Regions from separate parts of the Simplicispira piscis genome, predicted to be linked through region 1. Evidence: riboswitches for the same ligand, from Rfam matches in the RefSeq annotation. Region 1 holds a riboswitch; the other holds the start of a gene.
What was found. A riboswitch is a leader RNA that binds a small molecule or an ion and turns the genes downstream of it on or off. The one in region 1 is predicted to bind glycine.
Positions count from the first base shown of each region.

Region 2: another riboswitch for glycine. It lies ahead of ACYVOC_RS18365 (D-amino acid dehydrogenase); the one in region 1 lies ahead of gcvT (glycine cleavage system aminomethyltransferase GcvT).

Region 1 is NZ_BAAGQN010000031.1:6,264-21,645, reverse strand. Features, by position in the region: gene gcvP (aminomethyl-transferring glycine dehydrogenase) at 1-1,992, opposite strand, end outside; gene gcvH (glycine cleavage system protein GcvH) at 2,125-2,499, opposite strand; gene gcvT (glycine cleavage system aminomethyltransferase GcvT) at 2,624-3,754, opposite strand; glycine riboswitch at 3,800-3,922, opposite strand; glycine riboswitch at 3,940-4,044, opposite strand; gene ACYVOC_RS18030 (TRAP transporter large permease) at 4,051-5,328, opposite strand; gene ACYVOC_RS18025 (TRAP transporter small permease) at 5,325-5,819, opposite strand; gene ACYVOC_RS18020 (TRAP transporter substrate-binding protein) at 5,923-6,894, opposite strand; gene ACYVOC_RS18015 (Lrp/AsnC family transcriptional regulator) at 7,264-7,722, shown strand; gene ACYVOC_RS18010 (ABC transporter ATP-binding protein) at 7,841-8,635, opposite strand; gene ACYVOC_RS18005 (ABC transporter permease) at 8,733-9,617, opposite strand; gene ACYVOC_RS18000 (ABC transporter substrate-binding protein) at 9,720-10,688, opposite strand; gene ACYVOC_RS17995 (electron transfer flavoprotein-ubiquinone oxidoreductase) at 10,910-12,610, opposite strand; gene ACYVOC_RS17990 (SDR family oxidoreductase) at 12,752-13,534, shown strand; gene ACYVOC_RS17985 (acyl-CoA thioesterase) at 13,556-13,978, shown strand; gene ACYVOC_RS17980 (peroxidase-related enzyme) at 14,080-14,667, opposite strand; gene ACYVOC_RS17975 (catalase) at 14,775-15,382, opposite strand, start outside.
Region 2 is NZ_BAAGQN010000033.1:23,806-39,187, reverse strand. Features, by position in the region: gene ACYVOC_RS18395 (saccharopine dehydrogenase family protein) at 1-1,139, shown strand, start outside; gene ACYVOC_RS18390 (LysE family translocator) at 1,143-1,766, opposite strand; gene ACYVOC_RS18385 (Lrp/AsnC family transcriptional regulator) at 1,859-2,323, shown strand; gene ACYVOC_RS18380 (MFS transporter) at 2,336-4,270, opposite strand; gene ACYVOC_RS18375 (helix-turn-helix domain-containing protein) at 4,690-5,421, shown strand; gene ACYVOC_RS18370 (YXWGXW repeat-containing protein) at 5,718-6,206, shown strand; glycine riboswitch at 6,395-6,502, shown strand; gene ACYVOC_RS18365 (D-amino acid dehydrogenase) at 6,592-7,896, shown strand; gene ACYVOC_RS18360 (EAL domain-containing protein) at 8,109-12,503, opposite strand; gene ACYVOC_RS18355 (methyl-accepting chemotaxis protein) at 12,577-14,589, opposite strand; gene sorU (SorU family sulfite dehydrogenase c-type cytochrome subunit) at 14,987-15,286, opposite strand; gene sorT (SorT family sulfite dehydrogenase catalytic subunit) at 15,354-15,382, opposite strand, start outside.

The DNA.
Region 1 (15,382 bases):
CACGCCGTGCGTGCTGGGGTAGGTGATCATCATGCAGGCCAGCTGTGCGCTGTACTGCTCGCATTTGGCCTGGAGATCGGCCATGTCCACGTTGCCGTTGTCGTCGCACTTGGTCACCACCACCTGCATACCCACCATCTGCGCACTGGCAGGATTGGTGCCGTGCGCGCTGCTGGGGATCAGGCAGATGTTGCGATCGTTGTGGCCCTGGGCTGCATGCCAGGCCTTGATGGCCAGCAGCCCTGCGTATTCACCTTGACTGCCCGCATTGGGCTGCAGGCTCACGCCGGCATAGCCTGTGGCCTGGCACAGCCAGGCGCTCAGCTGCTCGTCCAGAAGGCGGTAGCCCTCCAGCTGGTGGGCCGGTGCGAAGGGGTGCACGTTGGCAAACTCGGGCCAGGTGATCGGAATCATCTCGCTGGTCGCGTTGAGCTTCATGGTGCATGAACCCAGCGGAATCATGCAGCGGTCCAGCGCCAGGTCCTTGTCCGACAGCTGGCGGATATAGCGCAGCATGGCCGTCTCAGAGTGGTGCGTGTTGAACACCGGGTGCGTGAGGTAGGGGCTGGTGCGGCGCAGCGCGCTGGGGATCAGCGACTCCACGCCCTGTTCAAAGGCGTCGAAGCTGGGCAGTGCCTGGCCGTCTTTGGCGAAAATCTTCCACAGCAGCGCGATGTCTTCGCGCGTGGTGGTTTCGTCCAGCGAGATGCACAGGTAATTTTCGAAGTAAATGCGCAGGTTAACGCCCATCTGTACTGCGCGAGCAGCTATTGTTTTGGTAGCACCATCGGTTTTCAGGCTGACGGTATCAAACGTGGCCTGTGCCCGCACTGGGGCGCCCAATTGCTCCAGGCCCTTGGTCAGGATGGCGGTGTAACTGGCGACCCGTTGCGCGATGCGGCGCAGGCCTTGCGGGCCGTGGTACACGGCGTACATGCTGGCGATTACTGCAGGCAGTACTTGCGCGGTGCAGATGTTGCTGGTGGCTTTTTCGCGGCGAATGTGCTGCTCGCGGGTCTGCAGTGCCAGGCGGTAGGCCGGCTTGCCATGGACGTCCACGCTGACGCCCACCAGGCGACCGGGCATGGAGCGTTTGAAGTCGTCGCGGCAGGCCATGTAGGCTGCGTGCGGGCCGCCCGCACCCATGGGCATGCCAAAGCGTTGTGTGGTGCCCACCACAATGTCGGCGCCCCACTCACCGGGCGGGGTGATGAGCGTGAGGGCCAGCAGGTCGGCGGCGGCAATGAAGGCGGCCTGTTTGCCATGGGCCTTTTCCACGTCGGCGCGCAAGTCGTCGATGCGGCCGCTGGTGGCGGGGTACTGGGCCAGCACGGCAAAGTACTCGCCTTCCAGGGCGGCGTTCCATTCCTCCAGCGAGTTGGCCAGCACCACCTCAATGCCCATGGGGGCGGCACGGGTCTGGATGACCTCAATGGTTTGTGGATGGGCATCGCCCGCCACGATGAAACGGTGGCTTTTGCTTTTGACCGAGCGCTTGGCCAGCGTCATGGCCTCGGCGGCGGCCGTGGCTTCGTCGAGCATGGAAGCGTTGGCAATGGGCATGCCGGTAAGGTCGCACACCATGGTCTGGAAGTTGACCAGGGCCTCCATGCGGCCCTGCGAAATTTCGGCCTGGTAGGGCGTGTAGGCCGTGTACCAGGCGGGGTTCTCCAGGATGTTGCGCAAGATCACGCCGGGCGTGTGCGTACCGTAGTAGCCCTGGCCGATGAAACTTTTGAGGACCTGGTTGCGTGATGCAATCGCCTTGAGCTCGGCCAGCGCCGCAGCTTCCGATGCCGGGGGCGGCACATCCATGGCGCGGCTGCGCGCGATGGAGCGCGGCACGATGGAGTCGATGAGTGCGCGGCGCGAGGCCTCGCCGATCACCGACAGCATGTGCGCTTCATCGGCCGCATCGATGCCAATGTGGCGGGGCAGAAACTCGGTGGTGTTTTCGAGTGCGGACAAGGGCAGGGCGGCAGGCATCTGCATGGCGGGAACCAGTCTGAAAGGCTATTAAAAAGAGAGCATCTTGCGCTTGTTTCTAAAAGAATTCAGGCACTTTATATTTTGAAAGTGCCTGAATTCAAGCGCGAACTGCTATGGTTTTTGTTGTCGTGACGCTCAGGCGCTGGCGGCAAAGCTCGAATAGGCGGTCTCGTCCATCAGGGTGTCGAGCTGCGACGGGTCCGACAGCTTGACCTTGAAGAACCAGCCAGCGCCCAGCGGGTCGGTGTTGGCCAACGAGGGGTCGGCGCGCAGGGCCTCGTTCACTTCCACCACTTCGCCCGCGACGGGAATGTAGATGTCGGCAGCGGCCTTGACGGACTCGACCACACCGGCCACGTCACCCTGGGCAAAGCTGGCGCCCACGGCGGGCAGATCGACGAAAACAACGTCACCCAGGGCATCCTGGGCGTGCACGGTAATGCCCACCACGGCGGCGTTGGTGTCGGCAATGTTGATCCACTCGTGGTCTTTGGAAAATTTGACGGTCATGGGATGTCTCCTGGAAAGATGATGGAAAGGGGAATGTAGCCGCTGCTTATTCCATTTCTAAATCAAGCGATGACTTTGTCGGCTTCGCGTATTCGATTGATTGAAAAACGGAATGCCCTGGCGGTCAGCCGCGGTAATAGCGTGTGGGAACGAAAGGTGTGGTGCTGACCTTCATGGGCACGGGCTTGCCGCGCACCATGGCAAAAATCTCGGTTCCTGTCGCGGTGTAGTCCGGGCCGACGTAAGCGATGGCTATGGGTTGATTGAGCGAAGGGCTCAGCAGCCCACTGGTCACCTGGCCGATCTCCTGACCGTCCATGTTTTCCAGTACGGCGGGCTCGCGCACTGGCACGCGCTCAGTGGCGACCAGGCCGACGCGCTTGCGCGTGAGGCTGGCGGGGTTGTCCAGTTGCGCCAGCACCTTGTCGGCGCCCGGGAAGCCCCCGGCGCGTGCGCCGCCGGTGCGCCGCACTTTTTGTATGGCCCAGTTCAAGCCTGCTTCCACGGGGGTGGTGGTGGTGTCCATGTCGTTGCCATACAGGCACAGCCCCGCCTCCAGGCGCAGCGAGTTGCGTGCGCCCAGGCCAATGGGCTTGACCTCGGGTTGCGCCAGCAGGGCGCGGGCCAGGGTTTCGGCCTGCGTGGCGGGCACGGAGATTTCAAAGCCGTCCTCGCCGGTGTAGCCGCTGCGGGTGACAAAGCAGGTGCAGCCTGCAATGGTGAAGTTGCCCCCCGTCATGAACACCAGTTGCTCCACGCCGGGTGCCAGGCGGGCCAATGCCGTGGCGGCCTGCGGGCCTTGCAGGGCGAGCAGGGCGTGGTCGGGCATGGGGACCACCTGGCAGCGCATGCCGATGCGTTCCTGGAGGTGGGCAATGTCGCCCACCTTGCAGGCGCCGTTGACGATGACGAAGATCTCGCCATTGCCTTTGTTGAAGAACATCAGGTCGTCGATGATGCCGCCCTCGTCATTGAGCAGCAGGCCGTAGCGCTGTTTGCCCACGGGCAGGTCGATCACGTCCACCGGCATCAGGGTCTCGAATGCGGCAGCGGCATCGCGCCCCACCAGGTGCAGCTGGCCCATGTGCGACACATCGAACAGGCCCGCGGCCTGGCGGGTGTGCAGATGCTCGGCCATCAGGCCTGCGGGGTACTGCACGGGCATGGAATAACCGGCAAAGGGCACCATGCGGGCGCCCAGTTCGATGTGCAGTGCGTTGAGCGGCGTGGTGAGCAGGGGGGCGGTGGCAGACATGGCGGACTCCGGGGCAAATAGGGGCCACAGCCCATGGGGCTGCGGGATTTGCCTGCTGTCCGCTTTACCTGAGAGATTCGCCGCAACGCCCTGGCTGGCCGTGCGGTTTGCTCCTTCGGTGGATGGCCTGCACCTGGGGCGCGGACATCTCTCTCCAGCTAGGGTACGCCGGCATCGTTGCGGGCGTTTGTCAGTCCTTTTGCCTGAGCGTTCGGCGGGGGCCTGCGCCTTCGGCGGCGCCGCTCGTGCTTCGTGGTGAAGTGCGGGGCGCTCTCTCCTGACCGGGCGAATTCTACCTATTTTGCATAGACGATATCGCGCAAACTCAGCGAAATCGACGGAAAGTACGTGATGAGCAGTAGGCAGCCCAGGATCACCAGCACGAACGGCAGCAGGCTCCCGACGATGCGGTCCAGCGAGATGCGTGCCACGGTGCATGCAGCAAACAGGTTCACGCCAAAGGGCGGCGTAACCATGCCCAGCGCCAGGTTCACCACCATGATCAGGCCGAAATGCACCGGGTCCACACCAAAATGCTGGGCCACGGGCGCCAGGATGGGCGCCAGCACAATGATGGCTGCGCTGGTCTCGATAAACATGCCGATGAAGAACAGCGCCGCGTTCACGCCCAGCAGAAACAGCGCAGGTGACTGCAGCACCGCTTCGAGCCAATGACCAATGGCGTCGGGGACGCCCGCGCGGGTGATGAGAAAGGCAAACAGGCCCGCGTTGGCGATGATGAACATGATCACCGAAGACGAAATGACCGAACGCCGCAGCACGGCCGCCAGGCTTTTGATGCCGATTTCCCGGTAAATCAACACCCCCACCACCAGCGCATAGAACACCGCCACGGCCGAGGCCTCAGTGGGCGTGAAAACGCCGCCGTAGATGCCGCCCAGGATGATGACGGGCATGAAGAGTGCCCAGCCCGCCTGCAGCGTGGCGCGGCCCAGCGGCATGCGGCCTTCGCCATCGTTCTTGCCCCAGCCCTTCCACTTGCAATACGCCCAGACGAACAGCATCAGCGCGCCGCTGATCAAGAGGCCTGGGCCAAAACCGGCGATGAACAGCTCGCCGATCGACACCTCGGCGCTCACGCCGTACAGGATGAGCGGAATCGACGGCGGGATGATCACGCCCAGCTCGGCGCTGGTGGCCTGCAGGGCGGCGGCATAGCTGGTCGGGTAGCCGTGCTTGATGAGCGCCGGGATCAGGATGGCTCCAATGGCAAAGGTGGTGGCCACCGACGAGCCCGAAACGGCGGCAAAAATCATGCACGTGAGCACGCAGGTCATGGGCAAGCCGCCTTGCACACCGCCCACCAGGCTTTTGGCAAACTCGACCAGTCGGCGTGAGATGCCGCCTGCTTCCATCAGGTTACCGGCCAGGATGAAGAAGGGAATGGCCGCCAACGGAAACTTGTTGATGGCGCCAAACATCTCCTTGACGGAGATGAGCATGTGGGCGTTGGACGCCTGGATGCCGAGGATGGATGCCAGCCCAATCGACACCGCAACGGAGATGGTGAGCGCAAAGCACAGCACCATGGTGGAGATCATGACAACGCTCATTGCGCGGTCTCCAGTTCCATGCGGCGCGGGTCGATCAGGTTGCCCACAATGCCCAGGGCGCTGAACACGCCACCCACTGGGAGTGCCACATAGGCCCAGAACATCGACAGCGACTCCAGGCCCGCCATGGTCTGCACGCGGCCGCGCAATGCGTAGTCCCAGCCCCACCACACGATGATGGCAATGAGCATGAGCGCTGCCAGCGCCACCACACCATCGAGCACACGGCGCAGGCGCGGCGGGCTCCAGCGGTAAAGCACATCCACACTCACCATGGCCCCTTGGCGGAAGGCCGTGGGGATGGCCAGAAACACCATCCAGATCAGGCTGAAGCGGATCAGTACCTCGGTCCACTCGGCTGGCTGCTCCAGCACGAAGCGCATGATGATCTGGAACATGCCCAGCGCAGCCGCCAGGACCAGCATGGCGCAGGCACACCACAGGGAAAGGGCACTGGTCCAGCGCTCAAAGGTCAGGAAGGCGGTTTTCATGGGGCGCAGTCGCCAGGTTCGCAGTCGGTGTCGTGATTTCAAATGAAAACGCCCGTTATCTTAATAGATACGGGCGCTAATTGCTACAATAAATGTAGCTAAATCACTTGTAGTTGCGGATTTTGTCCAGGTTGGCCTTGCCGAACTGCTTTTCAAACTCGGCGTTCACGGGCGCCAGTGCAGCGACAAACTTGGCTTTGTCGATGTTGTCGATCACGGTCATGCCCTTGGCGCGCAGATCGGCCACGCCCTTGGAATCGTCCTCGTCCACGCGCGCGCGGTTCGCTTTCGTGCCTTCCTTGGCCGCATCGAGGAAGGCCTGCTTGTCGGCCGCCGAGAGCTTGTCGAATGACGCCTTGTTCATCAGGAAGATGCAGGGCGAATACACGTGCCCGGTCAGCGTGAGGTGCTTTTGTACCTGGTCGAACTTGGCCGAGATGATGACCGGCAGCGGGTTCTCTTGCCCATCGACCGTGCCCTGCTGCAGCGCGGTGAAAACTTCCGGGAAGGCCATGGGGGTGGTGATAATGCCAAAACCCTTGTAGGCGGCGATGTGCACCGGGTTCTCCATGGTGCGCATCTTCAGGCCCTTCAAGTCCTCGGGCGTGTTCACATCACGCTTGCTGTTGGTCATGTGGCGGAAACCGTTTTCCGCCCAGGCCAGCGCCTTGAAGCCCTTGGCGTCGAACTTGGTCAGCATTTCCTGGCCGATGGGGCCGTCAAGCACGGCGCGCGCGTGCGCCTTGTCGCGGAACAGGAAGGGCACGTCGAGGATTTTGGCCTCCGGCACGAAGTTGGGCACCGGGCCGGTGGAGCTGAAAGCCAGCTCCTGCGTGCCCAACTGCACCGCCTCGATCGACTCGCGCTCGCCGCCCAGGGCGCCGTTGTAGAAGGTCTGTACCTTGTAGCGACCGCCGGTGCGTTTTTCCACTTCCTTGGCAAAGACGTCGATGGCGACACCCTGGTGCGAGTTCTGCGCGGTCGAGATACTGATGCGCATGGTGGTCTGCGCGGCAGCGGCGGCCACAAAGCCGAGCGCAAGGCTCAGGCCGACGACGAGTTTGGTCAGTTGCATGGTGTCTCCTGTGGGTGGTGGGCGATCGCTTGAGGTCAGAGGGGCGAATGCGCTCCTGCTTCTCGCAAATTATGGTGCTGCAGCATCGCGGCGGGCATCGGGGTTTATGCGGTAAGCGTGCTTATTAACTTGCAGAAACCTGTCTGCAAGGCGCAGGGTTCTTGGCTGCGCGCCCGGCCCCGAAATGCCAAGGGCCCCGTGCTGGCGATAACCAGCCGGGGCCTTGTCAGTTCGTGCACTCCGGTAAGAGCGCCTTGATGTAAGAAGTATGCGCCGTGGGGCGAAGATGAATTTGCTGAAATCGGGCCATTCGCGCATATTTGCAGAATATTTTTCTGCAAATATAAGTTTTGCTGAATAATCAGGCCGATGGATCGACTGGATAGAAAAATTCTCGCTGTGCTGCAGGGCAATGCACGCGCCAGCCTGCAAGAGATCGGCCAGGCCGTGGGCCTGAGCCCGTCGCCGTGCTGGGGGCGCATCAAGAAGATGGAGGAGGCCGGTGTCATCCAGGGCTACACGGTGCGGATCAACCCACAGTCGCTGGACCTGGCCGACACGGTGCTGGTGCAGGTCACGCTCGACAGCCATTCCGACAACACGCTGGAGAAGTTTGGCGAAACCCTGGCCAGTATTCCCGAGGTGATCGAGGCGCACCTGGTCTCGGGCGACTACGACTACCTGCTGCGCATCGTGGTCAAGGACACGCGTGACTACGAGCGCCTGCTGCGCGAGAAGCTCTACAAGATCAAGGGCATACGCCACAGCCGCTCCAGCTTCGTGCTGCGCACGCTCAAAAAAGCCGACCTGCCGCTGTTCTCTGATTGAACCTGTTTGAGGCCTAATCGGCCTCTAGCGCTTGCTGGTAAAGCGTCAGCAGCTATTAATTTAGATATTTAAGATCAACCTGCAGCCCCGGGACAGACCGCAGAAGGGAGCCACGGGTTCAGCCCAGCAGCAGGGCGTCATCGGCGAGCTTTTCGCCGCGCACTTTTTCGAACATCCTGAGCAGGTCGGGCACGTCCAGGCGCTTGCGCTCCTCGCCCGATACGTCGAGCACCACCTGGCCCTGGTGCAGCATGACGGTGCGTTCGCCCACGTCGAGGGCCTGGCGCATGCTGTGCGTGACCATCATGGTGGTGAGCTGGTTCTCGGCGACGATGCGCGAGGTCAGCTGCAGCACGAAGTCGGCGGTGCGCGGGTCGAGCGCGGCGGTGTGTTCGTCAAGCAGCAGGATGCGTGAGGGCTGCAGCGCCGCCATCAGCAGACTCACGGCCTGGCGCTGGCCGCCCGAGAGCAGGCCGATGCGGTCGGTGAGGCGGTTTTCCAGTCCCAGGCCGAGCGTGGCCAGGCGCGCGCGGAAGGTCTCGCGCAGCGCGGCCTTGACGGCGCTGCGCAGGCCGCGCAGCGTGCCGCGCTGCTGCGCCAGGGCCATGTTTTCCTCGATGGTGAGGTCTTCGCAGGTGCCGGCCATGGGGTCCTGGAACACACGCGCCACGCGCGATGCGCGCGCCCACACGGGCTGGCGCGTCACGTCCATGCCGTCGATGGTGATGGTCCCGCTGTCCACGCCCAGGTCGCCCGAGATGGCGTTGAGAAAGGTGGACTTGCCGGCACCGTTGGAGCCGATCACGGTGACGAATTGCCCGGCGGGAATGTTCAGCGACATGCCGCGCAAGGCGCGCGTTTCTATTGGTGTGCCGGGGTTGAAGGTGATTTCGAGGTTTTGGGCGCTCAGCATGGTGCGTTTCCTATTCTTTGCCCGTGGGGCTTCGCTTTACCGGCGATACGCGGGACTGGCGCGGCGCAGCCGGTTACTCAGGGGGGTGTGCTTCATTTCAGCGGCGTTTGGCCAGCTTGCGCTTGATCTGCGGGATGATCAGCGCGATGGTGACGAGCACGGCGGTGACCAGGTTCAGGTCTTGCGCCTTGAGGCCGATGAAGTCGCTGTTGAGCGCCAGAGCGATGAAGAAGCGGTAGACGATGGCGCCGATGACGACGGCCAGCGTGGCGTAGATCAGGCGGCGCGAGGGCAGGATGCTCTCGCCCACAATGACGGCGGCCAGGCCGATGACGATGGTGCCGATGCCCATGGAAATGTCGGAGCCGCCCTGCGTCTGGGCAAACAGCGCGCCGGCCAGGCCCACCAGGGCGTTGGAGACGGCCATGCCGAGCAGCACCATGGCGCCGGTGTTCACGCCCTGCGAGCGCGCCATGCGCGCGTTGGAGCCGGTGGCGCGGATCGCCAGGCCCCGCTCGGTGGCGAAGAACCAGTCGAGTGCCAGCTTGGCGGCGATGACGATGACGGCCAGCAGCAGGGGGCGCGCCACATAGTCTTCCATGCCCTCGGGCTGCAGCAGGGTGAACAGGGTGGTGTCATTGATCAGCGGCACGTTGGGCCCGCCCATGATGCGCAGGTTGATCGAGTACAGCGCGATCATCACCAGGATGCTGGCCAGCAGGTCCATGATCTTGAGCCGAACGTTGAGCCAGCCCGTGAGCAGGCCTGCGGCGGCAGCGGCGGCCATGGCGGCCAGGGTGGCCAGGTAGGGGTTGGTGCCGTGGGAGATCAGGATGGCGCAGACGGCGCCACCGAGCGGAAAGCTGCCGTCCACGGTCAGGTCGGGAAAGCGCAGCAGCCTGAACGAAATGAACACGCCCAGCGCCACCAGGCTGAAAATCAGGCCGATTTCAATGGCGCCAAGCAAGGAAAAGAGAGACATGGGCAGCAGGGCAGTGGGTGAAAAGAAAGCAGGAGCCACGCGGTGCATGGCTCCTGCAGCGGGGCTTTGCAAAGGTTGCAGCCCCTGGGTGCGGTCAATGGATTACTGAACGACCTGGGCCGCTGATTTGATCAGCGCGTCAGACAGCTTCACGCCCTGCTTTTCGGCGGCGCCGGGGTTCACGAAGAGTTCCATCTTGGTACTCACTTCGGGCTTGATGTCGCCGGGCTTTTCGCCCTTCAAGATGCGCGCCACCATGCGGCCGGTTTGCTCGCCCAGGTCGCGGTAGTTGATGCCAAAAGCGGCAATGGCGCCGCGCTTGACGCTGTCGGTGTCCGAAGCCACCAGCGGGATCTTGGCTTCCTGGCCGACCTTGACCAGCGCTTCATAGGCCGAGACCACGTTGTTGTCGGTGTTGGTGTAGATCACGTCGACCTTGCCGATCAGGCTGCGCGCGGCGCTGCCCACGTCGACCGAGCGCGGCGCGGCCGCTTCGACCAGCGTCATGCCCAGCTTGGGCAGGAGCTCCTTCATCTGCTTGACCACGACCACCGAGTTGGCTTCGCCGGGGTTGTAGACCATGCCCACGCGCTTGGCGTTGGGCACGACCTGCTTGACCAGGTCCATCTGCTTGTCGAGCGCCAGCAGGTCGGACACGCCGGTCACGTTGGTTTTGGAGGCATCCCAGTTGGGCACCAGCTTGGCGGCGACAGGGTCGGTCACGGCCGAGAACACCACGGGTACGGACTTGGTGGACGCGATCACGGCCTGGGCCGAGGGCGTGGCGATAGCGACGATGGTATCGGGCTTGTCCCCCACGAACTTGCGCGCGATCTGCGCGGCCGTGCCGGTGTTGCCTTGGGCGCTCTGGTACTGCCACTTCAGGTTCTTGCCCGATTCGAAGCCCGCATCCTTGAGAGCGGCCTGCACGCCATCGCGCACGGCGTCCAGCGCGGGGTGTTCGACGATGGCCGTCACAGCGACCGATTTCTGCTGGGCATGGGCGGGTGCTACCACCGCCATCACAGCCAGGGCCAGTGCGCCCAGGGGTGCCCAAGACATTTGCTTCATTGCTATCTCCAACCTTGCTATCGTTGTTTCCTGTTTGTCGTAAAGAAGGCCGACGCAGGAGGGTCGCCGGGCCTCGTGGGGAAGTCTACTGCAGCGCAGCATTGCCCTGGTCTTGGGGGGCTCTGTGCTGTTGTAAGCACTCGGCGTTATCTGCTGCGGTCATTTCTGCATAAAAAAGGGCCTGCAACGCAGGCCCCTATTGCGCAAAGCGCTATGGTTTTTTACATGCCCGAGTAGTTCGGTCCACCGCCGCCTTCGGGTGTGACCCACACGATGTTCTGCGTCGGGTCCTTGATGTCGCAGGTCTTGCAGTGCACGCAGTTCTGCGCGTTGATCTGCAGGCGCTGCGCGTTGCCGCCCTTGGCTTCGTCGGGCACGAACTCGTACACACCAGCGGGGCAATAGCGGGCTTCGGGCCCGGCGTACTTTGCCAGGTTGATCTGGACCGGCACGCTGGCATCCTTGAGCGTGAGGTGCGAAGGCTGGTTTTCAGCGTGGTTGGTGTTGCTGATGAACACGCTCGAGAGCCGGTCGAAGGTGAGCTTGCCGTCGGGCTTGGGGTAGACGATGGGCTTGCACTCGCTGGCCGGCTTGAGGTAGGCGTGGTCGGGCTTGTCGCGGTGCAGCGTCCATGGAATATGGCCGCGCAGCACGAAATGCTCGAAACCGTTCATCAGCGTGGCCGTGGTCAGGCCGTATTTGAACCAGTTCTTGAAGTTGCGGTCTTTGTTCAGCTCGGTGTGCAGCCAGCTGGCCTCGAAAGCCTTGGGGTAGGCGCTCAGTTCGTCGTGCTGGCGACCGGCCACGATGGCATCAAACGCGGCTTCGGCGGCCAGCTTGCCGGTCTTGATGGCTGCGTGGCTGCCCTTGATGCGGCTGACGTTCAGGTAGCCGGCATTGCAGCCCACCAGCGCACCGCCCGGGAACACTGTCTTGGGGAGCGAGTTGATGCCGCTGGCGTTGATGGCGCGCGCGCCATACGACAGGCGCTTGGCCGTGATTTCGCCCTGGGCGTTTTCGAAGTAGTAGCGGACGTTGGGGTGCGTCTTCCAGCGCTGGAATTCTTCGAACGGGCTCAGGTAGGGGTTGGTGTAGCCCAGGCCGGTGACAAAACCCACAGCCACCTTGTTGTCCTCCATGTGGTACATGAAGGCGCCGCCATAGGTGCTGCTGTCCATGGGCCAGCCGGCGGAGTGCATGACAAAGCCGGGCTGGTGGCGGGACGGGTCGATTTCCCACAGCTCCTTGATGCCGATGCCAAAGCTTTGGGGGTCGCGGTTTTCATCGAGCTTGTAGCGTGCGATCAACTGCTTGCCCAGGTGGCCGCGCGCGCCTTCGGCAAACACGGTGTACTTGGCGTGCAGTTCCATGCCCAGCTGGAAGTCGCCCGTGGGTTCACCTTCCTTGCCCACGCCCATGTTGCCGGTGGCCACGCCCTTGACGGCGCCTTGTTCGTTGTAGAGCACCTCGGCGGCGGCAAAACCGGGGAAGATTTCCACGCCCAGGGCCTCGGCCTGCTCGGCCATCCATTTGCTGACGTTGCCCAGGCTGACGATGTAGTTGCCGTGGTTGTGCGCAAATGGGGGCAGCACCATGTTGGGCACACGAAAGCCCGAGCGCTCGCTCAGGAACATGTAGGCGTCTTCGGTCACTGGCTGGTTCAAAGGCGCGCCGCGCTCTTTCCAGTCAGGAATCAGCTCGGTCAAAGCCTTGGGGTCCATGATGGCGCCCGAGAGGATGTGCGCGCCGGGTTCCGAGCCTTTTTCGAGCACCACGACCGAGACATCCTGGCCGCGTTCAGCCGCCAACTGCTTGAGGCGGATGGCCGTGGCCAGGCCACCGGGGCCACCGCCCACGACCACCACGTCGTATTCCATGGCTTCGCGCGGACCAAATTGAGCGAGGATTTCTTCGTTTGTCATGTGCTTCTCGTCGGGCATTTGATAATGGGATGATTTTCTACAAACAGGGGCCGTAATCCCTGTCCGTCGTGCGACTGATTGTATTCACGGAATATGGACAATCGAACGACCGTTCTTTTTTGTTCAGTGGAGAGACTCTAAATGGCCTACAGCATCGATTTGTCCGGACGTGTGGCGTTTGTTACCGGGGCTTCCAGCGGCCTGGGCGCACAGTTTGCCCGAACCCTGGCCCGTGCCGGTGCCGGTGTGGTGCTCGCCAGCCGCCGCATTGAAAAGCTCAAGGAACTGCGCGCGCGCATCGAGGGTGAGGGCGGCGACGCGCATGTGGTGGAGCTGGATGTGACCGACCATGACTCCATCAAATCTGCCGTGGCACATGCCGAGACTGAAATGGGCTCCATCGACATCCTGGTCAACAACTCGGGCGTGAGCACCACGCAGCGCATCCAGGACGTGACACCCGACGACTATGACTTCATCTTCGACACCAACGTGAAGGGTGCCTTCTTTGTGGCGCAGGAAGTGGGCAAGCGCATGCTGGCCCGCTCGCGCGGCGCCGCACCCGGCAGCTTTACTGGCGGGCGCATCATCAACATCGCCTCGATGGCGGGTCTGAAGGTGCTGCCGCAGATCGGTGCCTACTGCATGAGCAAAGCAGCGGTGGTGCAAATGACCAAGGCCATGGCGCTGGAATGGGGGCGCTTTGGCATCAATACCAACGCCCTGTGCCCGGGCTACATCGACACCGAGATCAATCACGACCACTGGCGTACCGAGCAGGGCCAAAAGTTGATCGCCATGCTGCCGCGCAAGCGCGTCGGGCAGCCGCAGGATCTCGACGCCCTCATCGTCATGCTGGCCAGCGACCAGAGCCACTTCATCAACGGCGCGGTCATTGCTGCGGACGATGGTTTTGCAGTGTGATTTTTGCGGGAGGCGCTGGTTGTGAAGATTGAAATTCCCGAGAAAAAGAAGCTGGTGTTTGAGATGAGTCTCCCCATCCGCTGGGGTGACATGGATGCCATGGGACACGTGAACAACACCGTGTATTTCCGCTACATGGAAACGGTGCGTATCGAGTGGATGCGTGCCGTGGGCTGCAACCCCGATCCGCAGGGCCAGGGGCCGGTGATCGTCAACGCCTTTTGCAATTTCTACAAGCAGCTGGAATACCCCGGCGATGTGTTGGCAAAGATGTATGTGAGCGACCCCGGGCGCACCACGTTCGAAGCCTGGTGCACGCTGGAGCGCAGCGACCAGCCGGGCGTGGTGTACGCCGCAGGTGGGGCCACCACCATCTGGGTGGACTTTCCGCAGCAAAAAGCCATGACCCTGCCGGACTGGATGCGGGCGCTGGTGACGGCCTGAAGCGCACTTGCGGCGGGCAAGCGCAGCGTTACTATAAATTCAAGCTAAATTAGCCTCTAGCGCTTACCCAGTGGGCGCTGGCAGCTATCAATACAGGAGTTTCACTTCTGCCGTGGCATCCGTCCCATCAGGTAGAACTCGGGGTTGGGCTGCATGCCGGCAAAGCTGGCCATGCGGTTGCTGAGGCCAAAAAATGCGGTAATGGCGGCGATGTCCCAGATGTCTTCGTCGTCAAAGCCATGCGTGTGCAGCGGCTCGAAATCGGCGTCGCTGATCTCATGCGACTGTTGGCAGACTTTCATTGCAAAGTCGAGCATGGCGCGTTGGCGCGGGGTAATGTCGGCCTTGCGGTGGTTGACCGCCACCTGGTCGGCCACGAACGGCTTTTTCTCATAGATACGCAAAATGGCGCCGTGCGCCACCACGCAGTACAGGCACTTGTTGGCGGCGCTGGTGGTGGTGACGATCATTTCGCGGTCGCCCTTGGTGAGGTTGCTGGTGCGGCCGGCGCTTTCGGGCTCCATCAGCGCGTCGTGGTAGGCAAAGAAGGCGCGCCATTCGGCCGGGCGGCGGGCAAACCCCAGAAATACGTTGGGGATGAAGCCGGCCTTTTCCTGCACTGCCAGCACTTTGGCTTGGATGTCTTCAGGCAGGGTATTGAGATCGGGAACGGGGTAGCGTGTGCTCATGGGATTCTCCTCGGTTTCATGGGGGCGATGAATGATACGTGCGCAGACCTTATGCCATGAAAAACGCCCGGCACAGGCCGGGCGTTGGGGTCAGCATGGGCGGTGGATCAGCCTGCTTTGAGCGCTGCCAATGCCTTCGCCACTCCTGCGCCGTAGGCAGGGTCGGCCTGGGTGCAGTGCGCGATATGGCGCTGCTGGATGGCTTCTGAGGCACCACCGACCGAGCGTGCCGTGTTCTCGAACAGCACCTGCTGCTGCGCTGGGGTCATCAGACGGAACAGATTGCCGGGTTGCGAGAAGTAGTCGGTGTCTTCGCGGTGATTCCAGCGGCTGGCAGCACCTTCGAGCAACAGCGGTGGCTCGGAAAAATCAGGCTGCTCCTGCAGTGCGCCCTTGCTGTTGGGCTCGTAGCCCACCTCGGCACCGTTGTTGCTGTCCACGCGCATCTGGCCATCGCGGTGGTTGCTGTGGAACGGGCATTTCGGCGCGTTCACCGGGATCTGATGGTGGTTGACACCCAGGCGGTAGCGCTGCGCGTCGCCGTAGTTGAACAAGCGGGACTGCAGCATCTTGTCGGGCGAGAAACTGATGCCGGGCACGACGTTGGCCGGGTTGAAGGCGAGCTGCTCGATCTCGGCAAAGTAGTTCTCGGCATTGCGGTTGAGTTCGAGCACGCCCACGTCGATCAGCGGGTAGTCGCCGTGCGGCCAGACCT
Region 2 (15,382 bases), on a different contig from region 1:
GCTTCACAGGCCGATTGGTGGTCGAATACCTGCTGCAGCGCTACCCCGCAGGCAGCGGCCTGCGCTGGGCCATGGGCGGGCGCAACGCCGAGAAGCTGGCCGCCGTGCGCGATGAAATCGGTGCCCCCGCCGACACACCACTCGTCGTCACCGACACCAGCAACCCCGCCAGCCTGCAAACCCTGATGGACCAGACCCGCCTGGTGCTGACCACCGTGGGCCCTTACCAGCTCTACGGCAACGAACTCGTGGCCGCCTGCGCGGCTTCCGGCGTGGACTACGTGGACCTGTGCGGCGAGCCCGCCTGGATGCGCCACATGATCGACGCGCACGAGGCCACGGCCAAAGCCAGCGGCGCGCGCATCGTGTTCTCGTGCGGCTTCGACTCGATCCCGTTCGACCTGGGTGTTTTCCTGCTGCAAAACGAGATGAAGGCGCGCTTTGGCCACCCCGCCAGCCGCGTGCGCGGCCGGGTGCGCAAAATGAAAGGCACTTTCTCAGGCGGTACCGCGGCGAGCCTCAAGGCCACGCTGGCCGCCGCCGCCAGCGAGCCCGGCGTACTCGATCTGCTGCGCGACCCTTTCGCGCTCACGCCCGGCTTCACCGGCCCGCGCCAACCCTCGGGCAGCAAGCCCATGGTGGACGAAGCGCTGGGCGAGGGCGTGTGGGTGGCGCCGTTCGTCATGGCGGCCATCAATACGCGCAACGTGCACCGCTCCAACTTCCTGCTGGGCCATGCCTACGGGTCCGATTTCATCTATGACGAGATGCTGGTCACCGGCCCCGGCGCCAAGGGCGAGGCCATTGCCAACGCCGTGGCCTCCGACAAATCGCTCGGCTCGGACGCCGGACCCAAGCCGGGCGAAGGCCCTTCGCGCGAAGAGCGCGAGGCCGGGCACTACGACGTGCTGTTCCTCGGAGAGGATGCCCAGGGCCACCGCCTGAGCGTGTCCGTGACCGGTGACCGCGACCCCGGCTACGGCTCCACCTCGAAAATGATCGCCGAGGCCGCCGTGTGCCTGCTGGAGAACCGCAGCACGCCCGGCGGCATCTGGACCACGGCCCCGGCATTGGGCCAGGCGCTGATCGACCGGCTGCAGGTCCATGCCGGGCTGCGCTTCGCCGTCGAAACGCTCTGAAGCTCAGGCCCGCACCAGGCCCCACCACTGCCACAGCGCGAAGCCGGCCAGCAGCAGGGCGGAGCCGCGCTGGATGCGCAGGCGCCAGGCATCATCGATGCGTGAGCGCCAGCGCGCCACCAGGGCTGCCAGCAACAGCCACCACAGCGCCGAACCCAGCCACACGCCTGTCACCATGGGCAGGACGGCCACCGTCCTCGCGCCGCCCGCCATCGCACCGAAGATGGCGATGAACGAGAGGATGGTGACCGGGTTCGACAGCGTCAGCACCAGCGTGCCCCCGAAATAGCCGAGCAAATCCCCGGACGCGGGCGTGACCGCCACCTGCCGTGCCAGCGGCTGGCGCGCCACGCGCCAGGCCATCCACAGCAGCACCAGACCACCCAGCAGCGCCAGCGGCACGCGTGCGCCCACGAGCGCATCGATCAGCAAGCGCGTCCCCAGCGCGCCCAGCGCCCCGTACAGCGCATCGGCCGTGGCTGCGCCCAGGCCCGTGGCCAGCCCGGCGCGCACGCCACGTTCCAGCGTGCGCTGGATGGTCAGCAGGCCGATCGGCCCCACCGGCGCGGCAATGGAGAAGCCTACCCACAGGGCTTCGGCGAAGAGCGGGATGGCAGAAGAGGTCATACCGCCATGGTAGAAAGAATGCAGCCAAGACAACAGGCAAAAAATTCCGCCCAAAAACCTTGCTGCCTAAATTTTTCAGGAAAAGCACCGCCATGGCAAAAGATTCAGCCCTCCCACTCGACGACAAGGCCTGGCTGCTGCTGCAGGCGCTGCAGGCCGATGCCCGCGCTCCGCTGAAGGCCCTGGCCGATGCCGCGGGCCTGTCCCTGCCCGCCACGGCCGAACGCATCAAGCGGCTGCAGGAAGCCGGCGTGCTCCGTGGCTACCAGGCCCAGGTGGATCCTGCCGCCGTGGGCTATGGGGTGCGGGCCATCGTCGGCATCCATGTCCCCCAGCCGGGCAAGCGGGCGCTGCTGGACAAGCTGGCGAGCCTGCCCGAGGTGCTGGAGTGCCACCATGTGGCGGGCGAAGATTCTTATGTGATGCAGGTAGTGGCCACCACGCTGCAGGACCTGGAACGCTTCCTCGCCGGTATCAACGGCTACGGCGAGACGCGCACCTCGATCGTGTTTTCCACCCCCATCGAACGGCGCGGGCTGGCGCGGCCCGCGCGCTGACGCCAGGGCCTGTCACGCCTCCAGCAGCCGCGCCACGCGGGTCTGTAGCAGTTCGGGCTGCGCCTCGGCCGGAGCCATGGGCGCGCCCACGTTCAGACCCACGCGGCTGAACATGCCGCGGCGGAAGGGCCGCACCATGGCGCTCCCGCGCTCGACGCGGCTGAAGTACGAACCCCACAGATTGGTCAGCGCCATGGGGATCACGGGCACATCCAGCCCGTCGGCACGCGCGCGGTCCAGGATCTTGACGATGCCGCCCTTGAACGGCTGCAACTGCCCGTCGCGCGTGATGCCACCCTCGGGGAAGATCGCCAGCAAATCCCCTTCGCGCAACACCTGCGCGGCCCGCTCAAACGCAGCTTCGTAAGTGGCCGGGTCTTCCTTGTAGGACGCGATCGGAATGGCCTTGGCCAGCCGGAAAAGCGCGCCCAGCACCGGCACGCGGAAGATGCGGTGGTCCATCACGAAGTAGATGGGCCGGGGGCTGGCCGCCATGAGCAGCACGGCATCGACAAAACTCACATGGTTGCAGGCCAGAATGGCCGCGCCTTGCACCGGCAGGTTTTCGTCACCCTGCACCCTGAACCGGTACACCAGGCGCGAGAGCACCCAGGCCACGAAACGCAGCAGGTATTCGGGCACCAGCAAGAAGATGTAGGCCGCCACCACGGCATTGGCCAAGCCGGTGAACAGGAAAATTTGCGGCACCGTAAAGCCCGCGCCCAGCAAGGCCCCGACGATGAGCGAACTGGCGATCATGAACAGCGCGTTCAGGATGTTGTTGGCCGCAATGATGCGCGCGCGGTGCGTGGGCTGGGCGCGCATCTGGATGAGCGCGTACATGGGCACGCTGTACAGGCCGGCAAACAGGCTCAGTAGCGCCAGGTCGAGCATGATGCGCCAGTGCGCACCCTGGTCCATAAAGGCCGCCAGGCCCATGATCTCGGCCGGGGGCAGGCCCCGGGCAGCGAAATACAGATCGATGGAAAAAGCGCTCATGCCCATCGCCCCCAGCGGCACCAGGCCAATCTCCACATGGCGGCGCGAGAGCACCTCGCACAACAGCGAGCCGATGCCGATGCCGATCGAAAACACCACCAGCAGGAGTGAAGCGACCTGCTCATTGCCGTGCAGCACCTCTTTGGCCAGGCTGGGAAATTGCGATAGAAACACCGCGCCAAAAAACCACATCCAGCTGATGCCCAGCAGCGAGCGAAACACCACGGTGTTTTCGCGTGCCAGCTGGAGGTTGCGCCAGGTCTCCGTGACCGGGTTCCAGTTGATCTTCAGGTGCGGGTCTGTCGCTGGCAGCGAGGGAATGAACTCGGCCACCACACGCCCCACGAGGGCCATGCCGACACAGGCCAGGCCCACATGGTGGGCCCCAATGTCAGGTACGGCGATGATGAGGCCGCCTGCCACATTGCCCAACAAAATGGCCACGAACGTGCCCATCTCCACCATGCCGTTGCCGCCTGTCAACTCGCGCTCGGTCAGCACCTGGGGCATGTAGGCGAACTTGACAGGGCCAAACAGCGTGGAGTGCAGCCCCATCAGAAAGGTGCAGCCCAGCAGGATGGGTACGTTGGCCGAGAAAAACCCCCACGCGGCCAGCGCCATGATGCCGATCTCCAGCCGCTTGACGAAGCGGATCAGCCGCTTCTTGTCGTATTTGTCGGCCAGCTGACCGCTGGTGGCTGAGAACAGCAGAAACGGCAGGATGAACAGTGCGCCAATCACCAGTCCGGCCATGGCCGGCTGCATCCACGACACGCTGATCTGGTAGGTCACCATCACCGTGAAGGCAAACTTGAACAGGTTGTCATTGGCCGCACCAGAGAACTGCGTCCAGAAGAACGGCGCAAAACGGCGCTGGCGCAGCAGGGCGAACTGGTTGGGGTCCTCGTGCGCCTGCGCAGCACTGGCGGAGGGGTTTTCGATCTTCATGCGTTTCTCCTCGTTCTCGACAGGTTTGTTGTGTTTTTTTGGTATTGCCCGCACCTCAAGCGCACAGCCAGCGTAGGCCGCCGACGATGTGGGCGCGATTCTGCCCGGACACAGGGGCGCGCAGCATGACTGGAACCCTCCTGTTGCGCAATGTCACAAGTGCAGACAACACCGGCCCGAGGCATGCCAGCGCCAGCAGCGCAGCCATGCCGAGCAGCAAGCCCATTTCAGCGCGTGACAGGACCGGGCGGCACAGAGGGCGCTGCGCGCACTGACCTGAGGGGGATACAGAAAAGGTCATGGTCGTCGCATCCGTCAGTGGTCGATGCCCCGCAGTGTGTTCAGCGCAACCCATTACACCGCCAAAAAGCTGCTTAAACAGCTACTGATGGCACCTGGAGTATTGATAATCGATACCCATGAGCACCACCGCCGACCTCGTGACCGCCCTGAAGAAGGAACTCAAATCCGCCCAGATGACCTACGCCGACCTCGCGCGGCAGTTGGGCATGGCCGAATCGAGCGTCAAGCGCATGCTGGCCAAGGGCGACATGCCGCTCTCGCGCATCGACGCCATCTGCCGCGCCCTGGCGCTGGACTTTGCCGACCTCGCCCGGCGCGTGGCCGACGCGCAACCCTTGCTCAAGGAGCTGACGCACGACCAGGAGAAGGCCGTGGTGGCCGACAAGAAACTGCTGCTCATGGCCATCTGCGTACTGAGCCAGTGGACGCTGGAGCAGGTGACCAGCGCCTACCGGCTGACCGAGGCCGAGGTCATCCGCTACCTGGTGCAGCTCGACCGGATCGGCATCATCGAGTTGCGCCCCCTGAACCGCTACCGCCTGAAGCTGGCCAAGACCTTCCGCTGGCGCCCCCACGGGCCAGTGATGAACTATTTCCGCGAGCACGCTTTGCTGGACTACTTTGCAGGGGGGTTTGACGGCACAGGCGAAGGTGTGCTGCTGGTGCATGGCAACATCAGCCGCTCCCTGGCTCCTGCCTTCATGGAGCGCATGCAGCGCGTGGCCCAGGACTTTGCCCAACAACACCTGGCCGACCAGAAATTGCCTGAGCACGAACGTGAGGGCTACACGCTTTTGCTGGCGCTGCGCAGTTGGGAGTTCGAGGCCTTTGCCCAGATGCGGCGTTGAGACAGCGTCAACGCCGATGAGCAGCCCAAAACGCTCTATTTTTGATAGCTGATTACGCTTTACCAGCAAGGGCTAGCCACCAAAATTACCCAGAATACAGCCACTCCAGGGCAAAGACACCCATCCGTCCTCTACCAAGAGCCTTGCGTGACATCCATCACGGTCTGGCGCATTGGTGCAGGCCGCCGAAACATTTGCTCACACGCCTTCGCCAAACGACTACACGGGCTTGACGAAGAGCACCACACAATGCCCTTCATTGGTTCCTTTCGGGACCATTTCAAAGGAGTATTCCCATGGCACGCCTCGCCCTCGCCGCCGCAAGCATCGCCCTGCTGTCACTGTGCGCCCTGGCGCCCACCGCGCAGGCGGCCACCTCGGCCACCATCGTCATCCAGACAGCCCCGCCCCCCGTGCACTACGAGGCCGCGCCCCGGGCCCGGCGCGGCATGGTCTGGGTACCGGGCCACTGGGAATGGCGCCACGACCGCTACCGCTGGATCGACGGCTACTGGCTCAAAGCCCGCCCTGGTTACCGTTACAACGCCCCCCAGTGGCGCGAGCGCGGTGGGCGTTGGTATATGGAGCCCGGCCGCTGGGACCGTGACGGTGACGGCATTCCCAACCGCTACGACCGGACACCTGACGGTCGCCAGCCCCATTACAACGCCCCCCCGCACCGGCCCCCACACAGCCGCGGCGCCCCACCCCACCGCCGTGACAGCGACGGCGATGGCGTTTCCAACCGGCACGACCGCCAACCCAACAATCCGTACCGCCAATAAAACCCTGCGCGTGCGAGGCGCTTGGGCCTCTCCATAAGCAACTGTTGTATGGCATAAGGCCCTGCGCACCCCACGCAGGGCCCCGGGCGCGCCTAGAATCGCGCACTGCAGGAGAGCTTGGCGGCACCGTCCGCTGCACCGAAGGCGCAAACTCCCATACACGCTCAGGTTCCGTACTGCACCTTTCATCACAGCCGTCTGGAGAGCCGCCACCACCGTGGCGCACCGAAGGAGCAAACCCCACGCCATGCTGGCAGGGGGTGAATCTCTCAGGTCACAAGGACAGGGGGAGCGGCAGCTTGGCGGACACGCCGGCTGCATGCTATTCATTTAATAGCTGCTACCGCTTATCCATCAAGCGCTGGAACCCTGAAAGGCTCCAAAAATGCGCGTGATCGTTCTCGGCGCCGGCTTGCTCGGTGTCACTTCGGCTTATTACCTCCAACAACGCGGCCACGATGTGACCGTCATCGACCGCCAGGCCACGCCCGGCGCCGAAACCAGCTTCGCCAACGGCGGGCAAATTTCGGTCAGCCATGCCGAGCCCTGGGCCAACCCGAGCGCGCCGCTCAAGGTGCTGCAGTGGCTGGGCCAGGAAGACGCTCCCCTGCTGTTTCGCGTACGCGCCGATATGCGCCAATGGCTGTGGGGCCTGCAATTTTTGCGCGAATGCACGCCAGCACGCACGCGCCACAACATCCAGCAGATCGTGCGCCTGGGCACTTACAGCCGCGCAGCCCTGCAGCAGCTGCGCCGCGACACCGGCATCCAGTACGACCAGCGCACCCAGGGAATCCTGCATTTTTATACCAACCAGAAAGAATTTGACGGCGCCCTCGGCCCGGCCGAGCAAATGCGCCAACTAGGCTGCGAGCGCCAGGTGATCAGCGCCGACGAGGCCGTGCGCATCGAACCCGCCCTGGCCCACATTCGCCCGCAGCTGGCGGGCGCCACCTTTACCGCCGAAGATGAATCGGGCGACGCCAACCTGTTCGTGCGCGAACTGGCCGCACTGTGTGCACAAGCCGGAGTGCAGTTCCGCCTGGGTGAGCACATTACCGCGCTGCGTGCGGCGGGAGATGCAATCGACCACGTGGAAGTCACCAACGCCGAGGGCCGTTTTGAGCGGGTGCGCGGCGACGCCTTTGTGCTGGCCATGGGCTCGTACAGCCCATTGCTGGCGCAACCGCTGGGCGTGTCGTTGCCGATTTACCCGGCCAAGGGCTATTCGGTGACCATGCCGGTGAAAGACGCTGCCATGGCCCACCAGGTCAGCCTAACGGACGATGAATTCAAACTCGTCTTCTCGCGCTACACCAGCGAGCAGGGCGACCGCCTGCGCATTGCAGGCACGGCCGAACTCAATGGCTACGGCCGCGACCTGAACGCAGCCCGCTGCGAGGCCATCGTGCGGCGTGTGGAGCAGCTTTTTCCCGGGGCAGGCGATGCCACCCAGGCGCAGTTCTGGACGGGCTTGCGCCCGGCCACGCCGAGCAATGTGCCGTTGATCGGCCGCACCAAGCTGGGCAACCTGTTCCTCAACACCGGGCACGGCACGCTGGGCTGGACGCATTCCTGCGGCTCGGGCAAGGCACTGGCCGACATCGTCAGCGGCCAGGTGCCAGAAGTCGACTTTGCCTTTGCTGGCATGAAAGACCAGCGCCAGCCCCGCCTGCAGCCAGCCACCTGAGCGCGTTCTCATTCTGCTTCCAAATCATTCGTGTCTAGAAGGCTGTCGGACTTGGAGCGTCGAAAGCGAGAATCGGTCCCAGCGAGGACAGTTTTTACTGGATTTGCAGCCGACGATTTCCAAGTCCGACAGTCTCCTGGGCGCGAAGCCGCAGACAGTGCTGTAGCACGGCAAGGCGAAGCAACATCGACACGGATGGTTTAGAAATGGAATCAGGCGACCGTAAGCACCGCCGCAGGGCGGTGCGCGCGCAGGAACTGCTCGCACTCCTGTGCAGGCAAGGGCCTGCTGTAAAAATAGCCCTGGATTTCATCGCAGCCCCGCGCACGCAGGGCATCGAGCTGCTCCTGCGTTTCCACCCCTTCGGCAATCGTGCGCAGCCCCAGGCTGCTGGCCATGCCGATGATGGCGTAGACGATGGCACGGTCCTCCGCATTCACCGTAATGTCCTGCACAAAGGACTTGTCGATCTTGAGCTTACAAACCTGGAAGCGCTTGAGGTAGCTGAGTGACGAATAACCGGTGCCAAAGTCGTCGATCGACATGCGCACACCCCGAGCCCGCAGGTCCGCCATGATGGCAATGGCCCGTTCGGGGTCGTTGCTGGCCACGCCCTCGGTCAACTCCAGCTCCAGGCAATCGGGCAGCACGCCCTCCTCGGCCAGGATGCGGCTCACCAGGCCCGGCAGGTTGGGGTGGCGGAACTGCACCGCCGACACGTTCACTGCCATCGTGATCTGCTGCAGCCCGCTGGCCTGCCAACGGGCCAGTTGCTGCACGGCGGTGCGCAGCACCCACTCACCAATCGGCAAGATGAGCCCGCTTTTTTCGGCAATGGGAATGAACTCTGCCGGCGAGACCATGCCCAATTCCGGGTGCTGCCAGCGCAGCAAGGCTTCTACGCCCACGACGCGCCCATCCTGAAGGCAACATTGCGGCTGATAATGCAGCGCCAGTTGCTCACGCTCCAGCGCGCGGCGCAGTGCGCCTTCCAGCAGCAAGGTGCGCGCAGCCTGCGTATGCATGTCGGAGGAATAGAAACGGTAGGCGTTGCGCCCGTCGAGCTTGGCGCGGTACATCGCCGCATCGGCGTATTGCGCCAGCGTGTCCAGGTCATGGCCATCCTCCGGAAACATGGCAATGCCAATCGATGGGGTCACCATCAATTCGTGCTCACGCACCTGCAGGGGCTCCGCAATCGATTCAATCAGCTTGCGCGCCAGGTGTGCGGCGCCATCGGCGTCCGTACCCGGCAGCACCAACACGAACTCGTCGCCCCCCATGCGAGACACGGTGTCCTGCTCGCGCACCTGCTGGCGCATCCGCCGCGATACCGCGATCAGCAATTCGTCGCCAATGCCATGCCCTAGCGAATCGTTGATGTTCTTGAAATGATCGAGATCCAGGAACATCAGCGCCATCGGCTCATCGCTGCGCTGGGCCAGACACAGGTCATGGGCAAAACGATCCCGCAGCATGGCACGGTTGGGCAGACCCGTCAGCAAGTCAAAGTGCGCCATCCAGCGGATACGCTGCTCGTCTGCCTTGCGCTGGCTCACATCCGAAAAAATGGCGATGAAATGGCTGGCATCGCCCTCGGCGTTGCCGATGCGGCTCATGGTCAGCCACTGCGGATACACCTCACCGTTCTTGCGCTTGTTCCAGATCTCCCCCTGCCACAGTCCCTCGGTCTGTACGGCGCGCCAAAGGGCTGCGTAGAACGCGGCGTCGTGGCGCCCCGACGCCAGAAGCCGGGGGTTGCGGCCCCGCACATCGTCAAAGGTGAATCCGGTGATGGTCGTGAAGGCCGGATTAACCAGCAGGATCTTCTGGTGTGCATCGGTCACCATGATGCCGTCGTGGCTGTTCTGGAACACCTCGGACGCCAGGCGCCCTTGTGATTCGAACGACTTGCGCTGGATGGCGCTCCCCATGAAGTGGCTCACCCGTTCCACCAGCGTGGTGTCGTGGTGGTCCAGCGCGTTTTTGCGGCGGCTGAAAGTGTCCAGCACGCCAACGACCGTGCGCGAATCCGTCAGGATGGGCACCGAGGTGCAATCCATCCAGCGCTCCTGGTGGGCCATGGACAGGACCAGTGAACGCAGGGGGGTATTGTCCAGCAGCGGGGCAATGCCTTGCGCCCCACTGAACTCCACGACACCAGCAACATCGTTCTGCGCATGCCCCGGAAAAACGGCTCGCGCCTTCGCCAACACCCCCTCAAGGCCATGCGCCGCCTGCGGCTCCAGCTGGCCTGAACGCTCATCCAGGAGCCACACCAAGCCACGCACAGAGGGCAAAAGCTCCTCCAAGTGGCCCACCAGACGGCTCAGGATCTGGTCGATATCGGGCTCGCTGGCAATCAGCTCCAGTGCAAAAGCACGCAGCGCTTCCAGTTGCCGGGTCTGGTGCTGCGCGGTGAGGTTCATGGCGGTTCCGGTCACCCGGACGGGCCGTCCGGCAGGGTCGCGTGAGACAAACCCGCGCGCCAGCACCGGCACATAGCGGCCGGACCGGTGGCGCAACCGCACCTCTTCGACCACCACGTTATCCTCCGATGCCAGCAAACGCCCCTGCAAGGAAGCCATCCGCGCCAGGTCCTGCGGATGGACGAGCGCCTTGATGCGCAGGGGGCCCTGGGGCATGTCGTCCACCCCATAGCCGAGCATGTGCCAACCTTGGGGAGAAAACTCGGTCTGCAGGCTTGGCAACTGGCATTCCCACGGGGCGTCGGTCGATCCTTTGAGCACCAACTCCAGTTGCGCCTGGGAATGGCGCAGCAGTTCCTCGGCCCGCTGGCGCTGCGCTTCATTGGCGAAATAGTCCAGCGCGAAATCCACATCGGACGCCATTTGCGAAAGCAAGGTGCGTGCATCCGGTGAAAAGCTGTCGGCCGACCCGGCGATCAGCACAAACACTCCGACCACTTCGCCCGACCGGTGCAAGGGAAAAGCCACGGCAGGTCGGGTGTTTGGCCTGTCGTTAATCCAGACCTCACGGCCCTCGCGCAGTGCCGTCCACGCACACCCCAGACCCGGCATGTCGGCGCCGACAACCAGATCAGCACCCATATCCGGCGCGCCCGCTCCATGCGCAGCCACCAATTGCAGCGCCGGCGAGCCTGGTTCGCGCATGCCAATCCAGGCCAGATGCATCCCTCCCAGCGGAACAGCGGCCTCGCAAATACGCACGAAAAGCGCTTGCGCCGTAGAGCATTGCACGATCGCCTGGTTGCAAGCGCTCAAGGCCGCATAGAGCCGTGATTGCTGTTTGATCCGAAGTTCGTCTTCATGCCTGCGGGTGATGTCCTGGAGCGCCACGATGCATTGCTTGTGCCCATCATCCTGCTCCAGCACGCGCAACTGCACGCTGACAAACGCCTGCGCACCATCACCCCGGCGAATGCGCCGGTCCACGGCATAGGCCTCGATGTCGCCGCGCACCAAACGGTCCACCCCCTCCAGGTCTTGTACCAGGTCGTCCGGGCTGACCAGATCGGCCCAGGCCAGTCGCTCAACCTGCTCGGGCGCAAAGCCCACGATGCTACAAAAATGCCGGTTAAAACGCCCCCAGCGGGCATGGGACAGATCGCCTGTCGCAATGCCGATAAATGGCAGAGAAAAAAACTGCCCCATCAACTGGTCTGAACGGGTCTTCTGAACCAGCATCTCCAACCGCTGTGCACGCCGCAGCTGCCGCCAAAATAGCGCCAGCACCAATGCCAGTGCGATGACTGCGAGCGTGGTCACCGCGCTGACCCACCAAGCCAGCACATGCACGGGCTGCAGCACCTCGGCCCGGTCGATTTTGGCCACCACGTGCCAGTCCGTGTTGGCCACAGGCCGGAAGGCAGAGAGCACTTCGACATTGCGGTGGTCCCGGCCGGCCATCTGTCCAGGCTCGCTGGCACGCAACGCCGCCGCTGCGGGCAAGGTATCGTTGGCCATAGGCAAGCGCAAGCGCATGGCGGTGCCGCTGCGGTGGCGCAGTTCGTTCATGAACACCGCTGCGTCACCCTCCCTGCGCACCAGCAAAGTTTCGCCGCTGGGACTCAAGGTCGGCCAGGCCTGGATGACCGGAAACAGGAACCGCTCCGGCGAAATACCCATTTGCACCACCGCCACCATGCGCCGCTGTGCACTGCTGATGTCATAAACCGGCAGCAACCAGCGCAACTGCGCATGTCCTTGGGCATCGACGTTCAGGTCCAGACGCACGGCCTGCTCGGCCTGCACCAGTTGGGGAACAAAGCGGCCCTGGGATTCTGGCGTGCCGTCTTGCGCCGCCATGCTGGCCAGTACATGGCCGTCGAGATCGAGCAGATCAATGGCGTCATAGTCAAAGGCGGTTCGCAGCAATGCAAAACGCTGCATGACGGCCGCCTGTTGTGCGGTGCTGCGCGCCGGATCCACCTGGAGCGCGACGACTTGCTGGGCAAAGACCGCGTCATCCGAAAGCATCTGGGCATTCTTCTGCCGCTCGCCCAGCCAGTTTTCGATCTGGTCGGACTTGAGGCGCGCAATGGCGGCCATATTGGCCAACGCCTCCGCCTCTGCCTTGGGCGCCTGTATGCGCACGACCATCCACCCGGTCAACGGCAACAGCATGGCCAGCGCACAGATCAGCGCTAAAAACTGTCTGGCTGTGGCTCGCCCGGTCAGGGTGGACATACTTTGGATCTCAAAACCTTCTCCGTTCCTTAGAATGATTCGGACCGGCCAGGCGCGGCGCAAACGAGGAATGCGGTCGCTGCGCAGCGACCGGTGCATGCCCCAGCTTGAAGACATCGACCCCAGCCACCAGTTGCTGCGCCTGCGACTTCAGGCTGTCCGCTGCGGCGGCCATCTCCTCGACCAGGGCCGCATTCTGCTGCGTGACCTGGTCCATGTGCGTAACGGCCTCGCCCACCTGGGACACGCCCAGGCTCTGCTCCGTACTGGCCGCACTGATTTCGCCCATGAGGTCGGTTACGCGCCGAATCGCGCTGACCACCTCGGACATGGTGGCACCGGCCTGGTCCGCCTGGGCCGTACCCTGTTCGACGCGGTCCACGCTGGCGCTGATGAGGTGCTTGATTTCCTTGGCGGCCTCGGCTGAGCGGCTGGCCAGGCTGCGCACCTCAGTGGCGACCACGGCAAAACCCCGACCCTGCTCACCCGCACGGGCCGCTTCAACCGCTGCATTCAGCGCAAGAATATTGGTTTGAAAGGCAATGCTGTCGATCACACCGATGATGTCCGCAATCCTGCGCGAGCTCTCATTGATGCCCTGCATGGTGGCGACCACCTGCGACACCACTTCGCCGCCCTTGACCGCGACCTGGCTGGCGCTGGCAGCCAATTGGTTGGCCTGGCGGGAGTTGTCCGCGTTTTGCTGCACAGTGGAGTTGAGTTGCTCCATGGAAGCCGCTGTCTCTTCCAGCGAACTGGCCTGGCTCTCGGTGCGCGACGCCAGGTCGTGGTTTCCTTGTGCAATCTGTACGCTGGCGCTCGCCACTGCCTGGGCACCCTCTCGCACCTGCCCCACCACGCCGGAGAGCTGCACCTGCATTTCGACCAGGGCATTCATCAGGCTCGCAATCTCGTTCGTGCCCTGCACCTCGACCGCGGTCGTCAAGTCGCCCGCCGCAACCGCCTGCGCCAGCCGTACCGCATCCTGGACCGGGCGCGTAATGCTGCGCACAAACGCCAGCGCCAGCGCCGCAGCCCCCAACACACCCAGCCCCAGCAGCGCCACCATGCCGTAAGCCAGCTGCTGTGCCTGGTTTTTGCGATCCTGCAGGGTCAGATTGAGCAGACGAACCGCGCCATCGTTAAAGCTGTAGATGGCGTCGATGGTGCGGGTGAAGTCGTCGAAATAGGCTGTGGGTGTCAGCGTGATGGTTTGCGCGTCAACCAGGCCCTCTCGGGTCATTTTGAGCGTCGCTCCGATCTGCTCGTTCAGCGCACGGGCAGGACCCTCCAGAGCCTTACGGAATACGGCGTTGTCGCCGCCAGCCTTGGCCAAGTGGCGCTGCAGGTCCGCCTGCACCTGGTCAATCTGCCGCAAACCGGCTTGCAGCGTGGCCTGGCCTTCGGGCGGCAGCGTGCCTTGCGCCAGATACATGGCACCCCGCGCACGCATCAACCCCATATGCTCTGTCAGCACCATGGCCTTGACCAACGCCACCTGTGTCAGCATGTGGGTATCGAAGTGGGAATCCAACGACAGGCCTGATCCATCGAGAACACCTTCGCCCACCAAAAACAACTGGTCGATCAATGCGGTGTGCAATCGGGTGCTTTCAGGGGCCGGCATTTGCTTGGCGGCGACCTTTTGCTCCAAGGCAGTCCACTCCTTGCGGCGCTCTGCCCATTGCGCAACGGTTGGCTGCGCTGCACGGTTCGATGCCAGAGCCTTATCCACCTTGTCGTAGCCCTGAGCCAGCACGCTGGCTACTGCCGGACGCTGCTGCTCCAGCTGCGCGTTGCCTCCCAGCATGCCAGCGGACATTCCGCGGTGCTTCTGGCTGGACTGGATCACACCATTGATCTCCACCAGCACCTGCGCGCCCTGCACCTGACGCTCGGCCAGGGCGGCACCCTGAAAAGCCAGCCGCAAGTACAGCGCGGCAGGGAAGATCACCATCACCAAGGCCAACAGGCCCAGGATCATGAATTTCTGGGCCAGGCTCAATCGATGCAATAAGGACATGGTAAGTACCGGTGGAAAGGCGGTAGCGGGCAGTGCCGGTAGGCGCTGCACCACAGCCCATCAGGGCGCGTAACCCAGATGGCGGCTGGATTACTGTCCACCGCGCGAAAAGCGCAGCAGTCCAGAGCCCATCCTTGGCGCCACACAACTTGTTACTATAAACCAGTTGCATATGCGCCCAGGCGTCTGCCTGCCCTTTCATCCGACGGCATCCGGCAATGCGCTGCACGATGTGCATCGCTTTATTGATTCACAGCAACCGGACAGCAGCCCGCACAGCACCTGGCGGGTAAATACCGCAAACAGGCGAACGAACTCAGTGATGATGGGACAGGTGACACTGCCTTCGCAGTGCTACAGCCCACATCCAAAAAACGACTCTGCCCGAACGGAAAAATCAGCGCGCCAGGGGGGCCCCACCCGTGGAGTGGGAGACAAAGGCGGCAAGGGCCCGCATGTCCGTTTCACTGAGCTGCTCCGCATAAGACGGCATGACACCCAGGCCAGACTGCAAAGCCTGCAGCACACGGGCCGCATCTGGTTTGAGCTCATCCAGTACGGGGCCCACCTGCCCCTCAGAGCCTGCGGCAGCCAGTGTGTGGCAGACCGCGCAGGCGGGTTTCACGGTGGTGAACAGGGCTTTCCCCCGTGCCACAAGCTCGGCGTCATCCGCCAGGGCAGGTACCGGCAAAGCCATGGCAAACGAACACAACAGCCAGGCTGCAGGGCCTGCATGGCGCGAGGGAAACTTGTTCAGCATGACTTCAGGCCACCGTCACAGTGACAGCGTGGT